Regions from separate parts of the Enterococcus sp. AAFC-DPL-6103 genome, predicted to be linked through region 2. Evidence: riboswitches for the same ligand, from Rfam matches in the RefSeq annotation. Region 2 holds a riboswitch; the other holds the start of a gene.
The links. A riboswitch is a leader RNA that binds a small molecule or an ion and turns the genes downstream of it on or off. The one in region 2 is predicted to bind thiamine pyrophosphate.

Region 1 (6,798 bases), 260 kb from region 2:
AGTGTGCTACCTCTTTCTTCGACGACAGTATCGTATCCATCTTTTAGCTCTTTGATAAAGTCATGCGCTCGAACGATTTTAGCAGCTGCGATTATTTCTTCTTTCGTCGCATCTAACTTTCCATAACGAATATTATCAATAATTGTCCCAGAAAAAACAAATGTGTCTTGTAACATAACGCCCATTTGTGTTCGTAATGAAGCCAGTGTGACTGACCGAACGTCGTAACCATCCACTTTGACACTGCCTTCATTCACATCATAAAAACGACTCAAAAGATTAATAATCGTTGTTTTCCCCGCCCCTGTTGGGCCAACCAACGCAATGCTCTCACCGGCATTAATATGGAAGCTGACATCATTTAAGATATTCTTGCCCTCTTCATAACGGAATGTGACATGATCGAAGTGAACGTCCCCTTTAATCGGTGGCAAAATCTGTGCATTTGGTTCATCTTGGATATCAGGTACTTCATCCATCGTTTCAAAAATTCGTTCCAAGTAAGCTGTTGCCGTAATCAGTGAATTATAAAAGTTTCCAATATTGATTACTGGGTTCCAAAAATTATTGATGTAACCGATAAAAGCAATCAATGTTCCTGTTGTAACATTAACCCCTATTTGGCGAATACCTACAAAATAAATCAAACAAGTTGTCATTACGGCGATGTTTTGAACTCCCGGCCACAGCATGAACTGGACTTTGACAGCTTTCATCCATGAAGAACGATATTCGTCACTGACCTCATTGAAAATTTCATAATTTTCCTGTTCACGAGCAAAAGATTGTGTGATTTTGATACCAGAAATACTTTCATGAATGTAAGCATTTAAATTGGATTGCTTATTACTCAACACTTGATATGCTTTACGTTGTTTTGTCTTGATGACCATAACAATCACAAATAAAATTGGTAGTAAAATCAAACTATACAACGTTAATTTAACATCAATAAAAAGCATGAATATCAGTGTGATCAATACATTAAAAATGTCTGAAATCAGATTAATCAACCCATTACTTAGCAGGTCACTCAACGTGTTGATGTAATTAACGACACGAATCAAAATTTTCCCGTGAGGTCGGTTGTCGAAATAGGAAAATGGTAAATGTTGTAAATGTTCAAAGATTGAATAACGCATATCTTTCAAAATATCTTGCCCAATCTCGGTAATTGCATAAATTCGATAACGCATACACCATCCAATGATAAACAGAGAGAGCAAGAAAATCACACTTATCTGAATCAGTAGTGTCGTATTTTCTTTTGGGATCACATCATCAATAGCAATTTTGGTAAAGTAAGGTCCCAACATCCCTGCAGTATTGGCAAGGATGATAACGAACAAAGCCTTAAAAATTGCTTTTTTATAGGGTTTCACATAAATGGCCAAGCGACGGTAATGTGACCAGTTGAATTCTTGTTCCAAGGTTTCATCTACATCAAATTTATTGCGTGCCATTAGTTCCCCTCCTTCTCTTGAATGCCTAATTGTTTTTGGTAAACTTCGTAGTAACGTCCTTTTTGTTGCAGCAATTCTTTGTGCGTTCCTTGCTCAATCACTTGTCCTTTTTCCATCATCAGAATCAAATCAGCTTCACGAACGGAAGAAATACGATGAGCAATAATAAATGTTGTCTTTTCAGTTGTTAACTGTGTTAACTCTCGTTGAATTTTAAATTCGGTTTCCATATCAACTGCTGAAGTCGTATCATCTAAAATAAGAATAGAGGGATCTTTTGTTAAAGCTCTTGCTAACGATATTCGCTGTTTTTGTCCACCAGAAAGTCCAACACCACGTTCACCCACAATCGTTTCATACCCTTCCGGCATCCGTGAGATAAATTCATGTGCATCAGCAATCTGTGCCATTTGTTGGACGTATGTTTCATTTGCTAATGGATTGCCAAAAGCAATATTGTCTTCAATCGTATTGGAAAATAAAAAGACATCTTGCATAACCATCGAGATATTTTCACGTAACTGACGAACAGGATATTCTTTTGCATTTTTTCCATCAATCAAAACTTCACCTGAAGTTGGATCATAGAAACGACCAACTAAATTAACTAGCGTTGTTTTTCCTGAACCAGTTTCTCCTAAGATGCCAATTGTTTGCCCTGGGCTAATCTTGAATGAGATGTGTTTCAAAACTAACGTAGTAGGATCATCAGAAAAGTGAAATGAAACATCTCTAAATTCAACATGACCTTTGATTTTTTTTACTTCATTGTGAGTCAATACAGGAATTTGTGGTTTAGTTCCTAACATTTGCCGAATTTTGATACAAGCTGCCGAAAAACGTTGAACATCGTTAATCAACCAGCCGCTCATTCTCATCGGTTGATTCAGCATCCATAAAAAACCATTAAAAGCAATCAAGTCACCTAAAGTCATCTTTCCTTGTATAACAAATAACCCGCCTAAAATCAGCGTAATCACATTCAAGCTTCCAGCTAATCCATCTAACCAAGGGAGATATTTCATAGAAACTTCAGCTGATTTCATGTTCTGTGCTTTGTAATCTTCGTTGTGCTCCACAAATTTTTGAATTTCAAAATCTTCCCTAGCAAATGCTTTGACGACACGATTGCCACCAATATTCTCTTCAACCATTGAGTTCAGACGAGAAAAACTTTCTCGAATCTCAAAAAAGATTGGTCGCGCTTGCTTCGACATCTTTTGAGTAAGTAAGAAAATGATTGGGGTGACTGCAACCAGTGCCAGCATCAATTGCCAATTAATTGTTGCCATTACGATGACAGCAATACTGAACCATAAAATACATTCAATGATGTTATAGACTACCCACGAAACAAAATGACGAATAGCATCTGTATCCCCTGTCATTCTAGCCATGATGTCGCCAACTCGAGTGTGATTGAAGAAATCAAAATCAAGTTCTTGTAATTTTTGATACATTTCTTGCCGTAGCTCGAACAAACTGTTCTGACCAATTCGTTCAAATAAAATCTGATAAGTATAACGAATGATTGTTCGAAAAATCGTGATACCAATCATCAATGCTAATAACGGAATTAATAAATTTGCTTCCCCTTTTTCAATTACTTTATCTACAATCTCACCAGCCACTAATGGGTTGACTACAATTAAAAGCGCATTGATTATTAAAAAAATAATTGCCAGAAATCCTTTATTTGCATATTTCTTTACATACTGCCAAATCCATTGATAATTGCTCATTTTATTTTCCCTCCTATACGAAAGCCTTTTCTCAATCAAGTATTAGCTTATCCTTAATAAATTCGAAAGAAAATGGTTATTCTTACTTGTTTTGATGTACAATATTATCAAATCTAAAAGAAAGGGTTTTCATTCATGAGTTATACAAATGCCCAAATATTTAACCCAGAAATTATTTATGCTTTTGATCCTTGGAACGAACAAGGAAACAAAAGTGACAGCCATACCCATGATTTTCTAGAAATCAGTATCGTGTTAGAGGGGCAAGCGAACTATACAATCGAAGGACAAGAATTTCAATTAAATGCTGGTCAAATTATGCTCTTTAATCCTGGAACCCATCACGGGGAAGAACAAAAACAAGGAACCTATTCTCATCAACTTCATATTGGGTTAACGAATATTTCATTAGACGGACTAAAGAGAAATCACTTACCAACAAAAAATGCAATTCTTAATCTTGGAGAATATCAATGGGAGTTTCTCGACAAAGCGTGGCGCCTCGTCAAAGAATATGGTGAAGAACAACCAGAATTTCAATTAATGGTCAAAGCGTTAATCATTGAGATGTTAGTACTCATTTTAAGAAGTCTAGAAAAAACGCAAGATAATACGGTCACTTTGGCACTTTCAAAAAATGCCAAACGAAAACAATATTTAGTCAACCATGCGATTTATTATTTGGAAAATCATCACACGCAAGAAATTACTTTAGAGCAATTAGCTGACACGTTGTATGTTAGCCCCACATATTTATCAAAAGTTTTTAAAGAGTCTACGGGTATGAGCCCTATCAATTATCTTATCCAAGTTCGACTGAAACATGCTAAGGAACTACTAGCAAACGAACAATTAACAATCAGAGAAATTTCTCAAGCTGTAGGTTATCAAGATGCGTATCATTTTAGTAAACTCTTCAAAAAATATTATGGTCTTTCTCCTTCGCAGCTAGCAAAGAAATCGCTGGCATAAACAAAAAAACTCTTAAAAGACTTCGATAACAAAAAGTCTTTTAAGAGTTTTTTTGTTTTATTTTTGTGGATCAAATAGCTTTGGTGCTACTCGATAACAGATAACGACCACAATTGCGACGACAATTGCAGTGGCTAAACCACTCGCGCCATTCATAACAAATGAAAATATCCAAGGATTCATCCCTTCCGGTGCATAATCCCCCCAAAAAATACCACCAGCAACAAAATGCCAGAAAAAGCGAGTGAAGGTTCCAACCACCGATGAGACAATTAGGATCCCATAAATTTTGGATGTTTCCCCATTCACCATTGCGCGATGTAAGGACAAGGCAAACACTCCAGCAAACCCAGCAAAGGTAAATGCGATTGGATACTCAATTAAAACTTGTGGGACACTCAAAAATTGAACTTTCCCCATTAAAAAGTGTAATAATCCCCAAATCAACCCAGCACCTAATCCTGCTTTAAAGCCTCTACGTAAAGCATAAATAGTTATTGGAATTTGTCCAATTGATAAGGTAAAACTGCTTCCAATATCGAGTGGAATCAGTGAAAGCACCATCGCTAATGCTGCAATAATCGTCCCTTCAATCCACACTTTTGTTTCTGAATGCATAAAAAAACTCCTCCTTTAGAATCATCACAATTCACAAAGGAGAAGTGTTAGCTACACTTCCACTCGTCACAATTCCTACGTTCGTATGACCGAAACAGGTACGGAGGGTTTAGAGTAAACTCATTCTCAGCCTCGAAAGGCTCCCCTTTGTGAGTAGATTCTATTATTTTTTACTTATCTAGCATAACATATTTTTTCTTTTGTCAGAAGTGAAAAGAAATTTTTTGTTTAAGCAAACAAAAAGCGAACAATTGGCTGTTCGCTTTTTTTAAGCTATTTGAAAGTTATTTTGTCATATTCGACGTAACTTTTTCGTCAATACGTAAAAACGGTAAGTAGATGAACACACTGGCAGCAATAATCAGAATTTGAAGAACTGCAGCACGCCAATCCCCACCAGTCGCTAAGAACCCAGAAATGATTGGCGGTGTCGTCCAAGGAATTTGGACAACGACGTGATTGATCAATCCAACTGCTGTTGCAAAATAAGCAACAGTTAGTGAAAATATTGGTGCTAAAACGAATGGAATAATCAAGCTAATATTAAACACAATGGGTAACCCAAAAATAATCGGCTCGCTGATATTGAAAATAGCGGGTGTAACAGATAATTTAGCAAAGTCTTTGTAGTCTTTACGACGACTAAAAATAAAAATCGCAATAAGTAAGGCAATCGTATTACCAGAGCCGCCCATTACAGCAAACGTATCTTTGAAAGCCATGTTGATGATGTGAGGAATCTCTTCTTTATTAGCGTAGGCAGCCATGTTTTCTTGCATATTTTGAATCAAAAAAGGATCGAGTAATGAACCAGAAATGACAGCCTGATGAATGCCAAAACCAAAAAATAAATTTGCAATGGATGTTAACAATAAGAATCCTGGTAGCCCAGTAGTGATTTTGCTCAAAGGTTTTGTAATAATCGTTGTGATCAATGTATTGACATCCATATGGAATAACTGATTGATAGTAAATGAACCAATTGCGAATATGGTAATGGTCAACATAATCGGAATCAAGACATTAAATGATTTCAGAACAGCTGGCGGAATATTGCCAGATAAATTGATCTGAAGTTTTTCATTTTTAGATAATTTGATAAATAATTCGGTGGCTGCAAGGCCGACAAAAATACCGACAAACATGCCTGAAGCTCCGGTGTAAGCAATCGGAATCACGCCATTCACTTCTATTGCTTTTTGACTATTTTCTGGAGTAAACATCATAACCATTGGTGTGAGAACAATGAAAGTAGAAATAGCAACTAGCACTGCAGCGATTGAATTTTGATAATTGCGGCTAACACACATATGATAAGAGACTGCTGCTACAACTAATAACGTTGTAATACTCAGTGTACCGTTGCTAATTGAAATTCCGATTTCTTGAATCGTTGATAAAGTTTCGGGCCGAATAAAGTGACCTAAAAAACCTGTTGGCTCCAATATGACATAGTTAATCAAAGTAACAAACCCAGCTAACATCATAAACGGCATGAACGTTGCAAATGCGTCTCGCAGTGTTCGTAAGTGAATCTGATTTCCTAATCTTGTTGCGATTATCCCAAATTTTTCAAGGATGACCTCTTTTTTACTTTTACCCATAAAACTCTCCCCCTTTGTTTGTAAGCGATTGCCTTCCTCTAGATAATAACTCGTCTTCTAAGTAAAGTAAATATCTTTTTTAAAAAATATATACTTTTGCAAAAATAAAAAATAAACAGCAAGAAATAGACTTAACTTGCTGTTTATTTTAGTTGAATATGCGATTTTTATTTTTCAACAAAGATTGCTTCAAAAACAAAGTCCTTGTAAATATGTCTAGATAAAGAATATTCAAACGGTACTCCTGAGGACAACGAGACAACTTTATCTACTTCAATCATAAATTCACCAGGATCGATATTTAGGATTTTTGCATCAAACTCATTAGCCACATCTCCCTTGATCCACAAATGAGAGGACTTTATTTCCAGATTTAATTCGTCTGTGATATAAGCATAA
Region 2 (6,798 bases):
GATCCCAATGGTGAAATAGCAACCAAGGTCAATATAAGCTTCTTGAAGTGCCATACTTGAATACCAATGAATCAAGTAACGATTGGGATATTTTTTGATCAAGGATAAAATTTCTGCTTCGCATCCTTTTGTATGCAAAACAACTGGTTTTTGGTGTTCCATTGCATAAGTCAGTTGCTGTTTAAAAATAGTCAGCTGTCGTGATATTGGCACTTGTGTCCACACTCTATCTAATCCAATTTCACCAATTATGTTGGCTTTTTCCAAATAAGGTAAGACTTCTTCAAACTGGTAACGATCTGCTTTCCAAGGATGAACACCAAAACTTAACATTTGAAGACGTCCCTCTTTAGTCAATCGCCGATTTTCTTTCCATTCTTCCGGCGAGTCACAATTTAGAATCGTCAATATCTGATGTTTTTGTTGCTGTTGTGCTAATTCTGCACTTCCTGCCAAATGACAATGTCCATCAATCAACATATGTTTCACCTGCTAACAATTGATAGATGTTTTGTTTCAGCATTGCTTGTTCGCCAAGCCAACTCCTTGTTCGTTTTTCTTCTGGTAACTTGATATCTGCAATGATTTGCGCGGGTCGAGCAGACAGCACTAAAATTCGATCGGATAAATAGATTGCTTCTTCGATATCGTGGGTCACTAGTAAAGTAGTCCTCGTTTTTTGTCTTGGTAACTGGAGTAGCCAGTCTTGCATCTGACTTCGAGTCATCGCATCCAACGCACCAAACGGCTCATCTAACAATAAGTAGTCAGCTGGATTCATCATAGTTCGCAATAATGCAACTCGTTGTTTCATACCACCGGAAAGTTGTTCTGGTAAAAAACTACTATATTTTTTCAATCCAAATAATTGCAGTTCTGCCATTACTTTTTCTTGATTGATTTTTTGATGGTTGATTTTTTGATACAATGTGACATTTTGAAAAACACTAGCCCATGGTAATAATAGATCTTCTTGTGGCATATAACTAAACGCTGTATTTAATCCTGTAATTGGTTCCCCATCAACAAAAATATCTCCTGACGTTGGCGTCATTACACCAGTTAAAACTTTCAATAAAGTTGATTTGCCTGCACCACTTGGAGCAATGATCGATACAAACGAATTCTTTTCAACAATAAGATTCATTTCTTTTAAAATCTCTAAGTTATCAATCGTTACAGTTAACTGATTGATTTTAATTGCCACGTCTTTTCCTCCTATTGAATAAATTGATTTGTGAATAATTCTTTTGAATCCACTTTTTCTTTAATTAGCCCACTCTCTTGCATAAAATCAGTATAGTTGTCCCACACGTTTTCTTGCATCAATCCCCATTTCTCTGGTTCATCGGTATAATTTTCTGAAACAAATGCTTGTGACTCTTCCAAGAAACTTAATTGGTTGTCTGATGCGTACTTATGCAAAATTTTTGCACTTGCTTGTGGCTGTTTGATTGCTTCTTGATAACCTTTTTTTGTTGCATCCATAAATTTTCCAACTATTTGGGGCTCTTGTTCTATCATTTTATCACTTGTAATAATAACAGGAGTATAATAATCTAAACGTTCATCTAGTTCTCTCAACGGAAGATAATTCAAGTCAATTTGCGCTTCTTTTGCCTTAATCATATCCCAGCCTTCAAAATACCACTGTAAATCGACACCTTTTCCTAAAGCTTCTGGTCCTTCTCCAGTGCTCCCAACAATTGTTAACTTAGAAAAATCTGCATTATCATGCTCCATAACTGCTTTCAATACCGCTTCTTCACTAGGACTTTGCCAACCTGCATAAGTTTTCCCCTCAAAATCCTTTGGTTTCGTTATCCCGCTGTCTTTCGTTGCGACAAATCCAGAAGTATTGTGTTTCATAATCGTCGCAAGCGCTTTTACCGGAATGGATTGACCATCAGCATGTGCGTAAGTGACATCTTCTTGGTAACTAACGCCGAATTGTGCTTTGTCTGCACCCACTAAACCAATACTTGTCGAATCGTCCCCTGGCTCAATGATATTCACATTCAAACCTGCTTCTTTATAGTAACCTTGTTCTTTGGCAACATAGATACCTGTATGATTCGTATTTGGCACATAGTCTAACACAAGAGTGACATCCGTTAATTTTTTTGTGGTATCCGTATCACTTGCTTCCTGTTTATTTGAACCACACGCGGTAAATAGTAACAAAGCCGGTACTAACCATAACAATTTTTTCATTTTCTTCCTCTTCCTATTCTCTAGTGTACAACCAATAATAATAACTTTTCTTTACTAACACACTTAAGCCATTCAACAACAAACTAAGAACGACCACACAAAGGATTGCTGCGAAAACCTTGTCGATTTGATAACTGTTTTTTACACGAATCATATAGTAACCTAATCCTGACTGTGCGCTTAGCCATTCTCCAACGATTGCACCGCTGACACAATAAGTTGCCGCAACTTTTAGCCCAGAAAAGAACCCCACAAGACCTTCAGGAATTTTGAAGATTCGATAGATCTGTCCTGTGCTTGCCCCCATTGTTCGTAAAAATATAATTTGTTCCCTTGATGCTTTGCTCAATGAATCCGCAAAAGAAACGACTATCGGAAAGTAACTCATCAAGATAACTAAAATCACTTTCGGCATTAGTCCAAAACCAAACCACAACGTAAGTAATGGTCCCAATACCATGATTGGCAAAGTTTGTGACACCACCAAGATAGGATAAATTGCAGTCTTTAATAAGTCATAATAGTCCATCAGCAATGCTGTGAAAAACGCAATGATTCCTGCAATCACTAGGCCTAATAAGGCCTCACTCAAAGTCGTGAGCGAATGAAAAAACAGCGTGTGCCAATCAGCAAACAATGCTTGGAAAACGGCAATTGGACTAGGCAAGATAAAAGTTGGTGTCTGCAAGAGTTGAACACTGACTTGCCAAATCAGTAGCAAAACGCAAATACTGATTGCTGGATATAAATGTTTCTTCAATAGTTCACCTCCTAAATGAATCGAATTTAACACTGGAACAAAAAAACGCTTGTTTGCGGACACAACATAGGTCTCACTTAAACAAGCGTTTGCTATGTTTCTCCCTTCACCAGTATTAACTGACAGGTTCGATGGGTCTAAGTTCACAACTTACTCTCATGCCGTTTACGACATCCCCAGAAACAAGTATTCATTTTTTTCAGTGTAGCATAACAAAATTCGGGCAACAAGCACTTCTTCTTAATTTATCCCTTCACTATTTCAGTAAATAGGGTAAATCACTAGCCAATGTTGGATAACCAAAGATCCATTGATCCACGATTTCTTTCGTCAACTGTTGATTGATAGCTATCGCTAGAAAATCAATCAGTTCATCTGCTTGTTCACTTAGGACGCTGGCACCAATCAAAAAGTTTTCTTTATTAAAAAAAAACTTTGCTTTAGCTAACGGTTCATTTACTCGATGATAAGTAAACCAATCCGTCATTTCTTGGGTAACTGTTACTGTTTGCCTGTCATCTTCGACTTTCGTTACTCCAACAGTTGCAATCTTTGGACTACCGTAAACGATAGTGGGAATGACAGGATACTTAATGGCTTCTTGCAGTTCTTTTGTCACTTTTCTAGCAACATATTGTCCTTCAAATGTCGCCACAGGCGTTAATTTTGGTAACTGTTTCTCAATAATGTCTCCGCAAGCAAAAATTTTGGGATTTGTTGTTTGAAGAAATTCGTTGACCATGATCCCTTTTTTCGTAAAAGCAACATTGGCACGCTCCAAATGTAAAGATTCAACATTTGGTTGGCGACCAGTTGCGCAAAAAATAGCGTCTGCTTCAAACGTTTCTTTCTCAGCAATCAACTGTAATTTTCCATTTTGACGCGTGATTTTTTTTGTATCTACATCAAAAGCAAACTGGATTCCAGCTTTTTTCATTTGAATAATGGCCTCTTGAACCAATTCTTCATCAAATTCTTTTAAAGGTCGCTGATTGTGATGCACGATGGTTACTTCACTCCCCGCCGCGTGAGCAATTGTCGCTAATTCAAAGGAAATATAACCTCCACCAATAAAAATCAGTTGTTTTGGTAAATCGGAAAGCGCTAGAAAATCAGTACTCGTTTGTAAATATTCCTTTCCTTCTATCGGCAAGATCGTTGGACGTTGCCCAGTTGCCAGCACAAAGTGTTTTCCGCGAAATGTTTTTCCTATTACTTCAATCGTTTCTTCGTCAAGAAAACTTGCTGTTCCAGTCAGATGATCGATTCCTGCTTGGCTTAATTCTTTTTGGCGATTTGCAGAGACTGGATCAGTAAATGTTCGTTTAAAAGACTGAAGTTCTTGCCAATTCAATGGTGGTACTTCAGAGAACCCTTTACCAAGCAATTGCTTGACCCGATTACGTGCTTCCACACCACCTATCAAGATTTTTTTGGGATCACATCCTCGATTGGGACATGTCCCTCCCCACAAGTTTTCTTCAATTACTAATACTTGTTGCTGCTTTGCTTTCAACTCATAAGCGGCACTTAATCCAGCCACTCCTGAACCAATCACAATTGCGTCATACTCCTTCATCGTTTGTTCGACTCCTTTCGACTTAAAAATGCAAAGACATCTTGACCAGACAATTCTCCAATAAGCTTTCCTTGATTGATGACTTGAACAACTGGTGCTTGGGCTAATTTTTGATAAGCCTGAGTTAATGGAGCTGTGATCTCAATCATAGGAACATTTTTATCTGTTATTTCTTTGTCATAGAAACCTAAAGCGATCAGTTCTTCCACCAAAATTTCTTTTTGATTGGTTTCTTCAAAAAAGCTTTGAACAAATGCGTTATTTGGTTGCTTCAATAGTTTTTCCGGTGTATCACATTGAATCAACTGACCGTCTTTCATGACACCTATTCGACTACCTAGTTTGACTGCTTCTTCCATATTGTGTGTAACAAAAACGACAGTCGTCCCTAATTCTTGATGTAATGAAAGAACTAATTCTTGCAAGGAAGCACGTGAAAGAGGATCAAGTGCACTAAACGGTTCATCCATCAAAATGATTTCTGGATTGGCAGCAATTGCACGTAGAATACCGATTCGTTGTTGCTCTCCACCAGATAATTCCCGTGGAAAGCGATCTCGATAATCCGTTGGCGAAAGCCCTACTTTTTCCAATAACTGGTCCACTTGTCGTTCCCGTCTTGACTTGTCCCAGCCTAGCATCTCTGGTATCACTTCAATATTTTGTTTAACAGTCATAGTTGGAAATAAAGCGATTTGTTGTAAAACATATCCCATCTTCCACCGCAATTTTTGTAAATTGTAACTAGTTAATTTTTCACCTTTAAAATATATCTCCCCACTCGTTGGCTTGATCAATCCATTGATCATCTTCAGCGTACTTGTTTTTCCACTACCAGACGGGCCAACTAATACGAAAATCTCACCTGGATGAACAACAAAGTTTAGTTGATCAATCACAACTTTTTCAGCAAATTTTTTTTGGACTTGATGAAACTCGATGATTTCTGTCATTTTTCAGCCTCCTTGCTCAACCCAATCGTTACTAAAAACTCGTGGGCGACTTGTGCTGGTTCTCGTTTTTCAACATTTACTTGGTAATTCATCTCAATCATTTCTTCTTCAGTGATTTTCCCACCAAGTTGATTCAAGGCATTCACGATTTCTGGATGTTTATTAGCAAAATTTTCCTTCATTAGAGGTGCACCTTGGTAAGGGGGAAATAGTTGTAAATCGTCTTTTAAAGTCACTAATCCATATTCTTTTAACTCACTATCTGTCGAGTAAGCATCAATTATATTGACGTCCCCATTCTTGATTGCTTGATAACGAAGACTTGGTTCCATGCTTTGGACACTTGGAAATGCTAGATGATAAACCGATTGGATTCCGCGATAACCATCGTTACGATCAATAAATTCCAAAGTGAAACCTGCTTTGAGTTGATTGTTCACTTTAATCAAATCAGAAATCGTTTCTAACTGATGCTCTTTAGCAAAGGACTCTTTCACTGCTAGTGCATAAGTATTTTGATACGCCATTGGTTCTAAGAAAGTCATTGCTTCTTGTTGCTGGAGCAACTCTTTTGCTTGTTGATACGTATCTTTTTCGGATAACTTCGTTTCTTTCATTGCTTCTGGAACCTTGACCAAGCTTTCTAAAACCGTTCCAGTAAATTCTGGATAGATATCGATTTGCTCATTCTGTAAGGCGCTAAACAAAAAGCTCGTCTTTCCAAAATTTGGTTTGATTTCAACAGCAAGATCTGGATTTTTTTCCTCAATCAGTTCTTTATACATCTCAATCAAAATTTCTGGTTCTGAACCAAGTTTACCCGCAATTACTACAGGCTCTTCTTTCACAAAAAATGTTTGGTAAGCGGATACGCCTCCAAGGACGCCAATCGTCAAGGCTAAAACAATCAAGGTGTATAGCGGTCGAACACGTTGTAACAAACGAATCAAACTACTAAAAATAATAGCTAGTAATGCCGAACTAATAGCACCAATCAGTGTCAACGCAGGTGTATTGCGATCGATTCCCAACAAGATAAACGTTCCTAAACCACCTGCACCAATCAACGCTGCTAAGGTAGCCGTTCCAATAATCAAAACCAACGCTGTACGAATCCCCGAAATAATTACTGGCAACGCAATTGGTAATTCAACTTTGATTAAACGTCGCATTCGAGACATGCCAAAAGCTACAGCTGCTTCTTCAATTGATGGGTCGATTTCAGTTAAACCAATATACGTATTTTGAAAAATAGGTAGTAATGCATATACGACCAAAGCAATCAATGCTGG

Region 1: linked by a shared signal. The riboswitch ahead of thiT (energy-coupled thiamine transporter ThiT) and the one ahead of AC4BC3_RS04970 (ABC transporter permease) in region 2 are both predicted to bind thiamine pyrophosphate.

Annotation. Positions count from the first base shown of each region.
Region 1 is NZ_CM177102.1:1,262,280-1,269,077, reverse strand. It holds gene AC4BC3_RS06155 (ABC transporter ATP-binding protein) at 1-1,463, opposite strand, end outside; gene AC4BC3_RS06150 (ABC transporter ATP-binding protein) at 1,463-3,205, opposite strand; gene AC4BC3_RS06145 (AraC family transcriptional regulator) at 3,341-4,177, shown strand; gene thiT (energy-coupled thiamine transporter ThiT) at 4,235-4,795, opposite strand; TPP riboswitch at 4,851-4,952, opposite strand; gene AC4BC3_RS06135 (PTS sugar transporter subunit IIC) at 5,080-6,399, opposite strand; gene AC4BC3_RS06130 (GntR family transcriptional regulator) at 6,567-6,798, opposite strand, start outside.
Region 2 is NZ_CM177102.1:1,001,019-1,007,816, reverse strand. It holds gene AC4BC3_RS04985 (TatD family hydrolase) at 1-480, opposite strand, end outside; gene AC4BC3_RS04980 (ABC transporter ATP-binding protein) at 470-1,207, opposite strand; gene AC4BC3_RS04975 (ABC transporter substrate-binding protein) at 1,219-2,214, opposite strand; gene AC4BC3_RS04970 (ABC transporter permease) at 2,228-2,974, opposite strand; TPP riboswitch at 3,059-3,163, opposite strand; gene AC4BC3_RS04965 (dihydrolipoyl dehydrogenase family protein) at 3,231-4,553, opposite strand; gene AC4BC3_RS04960 (ABC transporter ATP-binding protein) at 4,550-5,506, opposite strand; gene AC4BC3_RS04955 (ABC transporter permease/substrate-binding protein) at 5,503-6,798, opposite strand, start outside.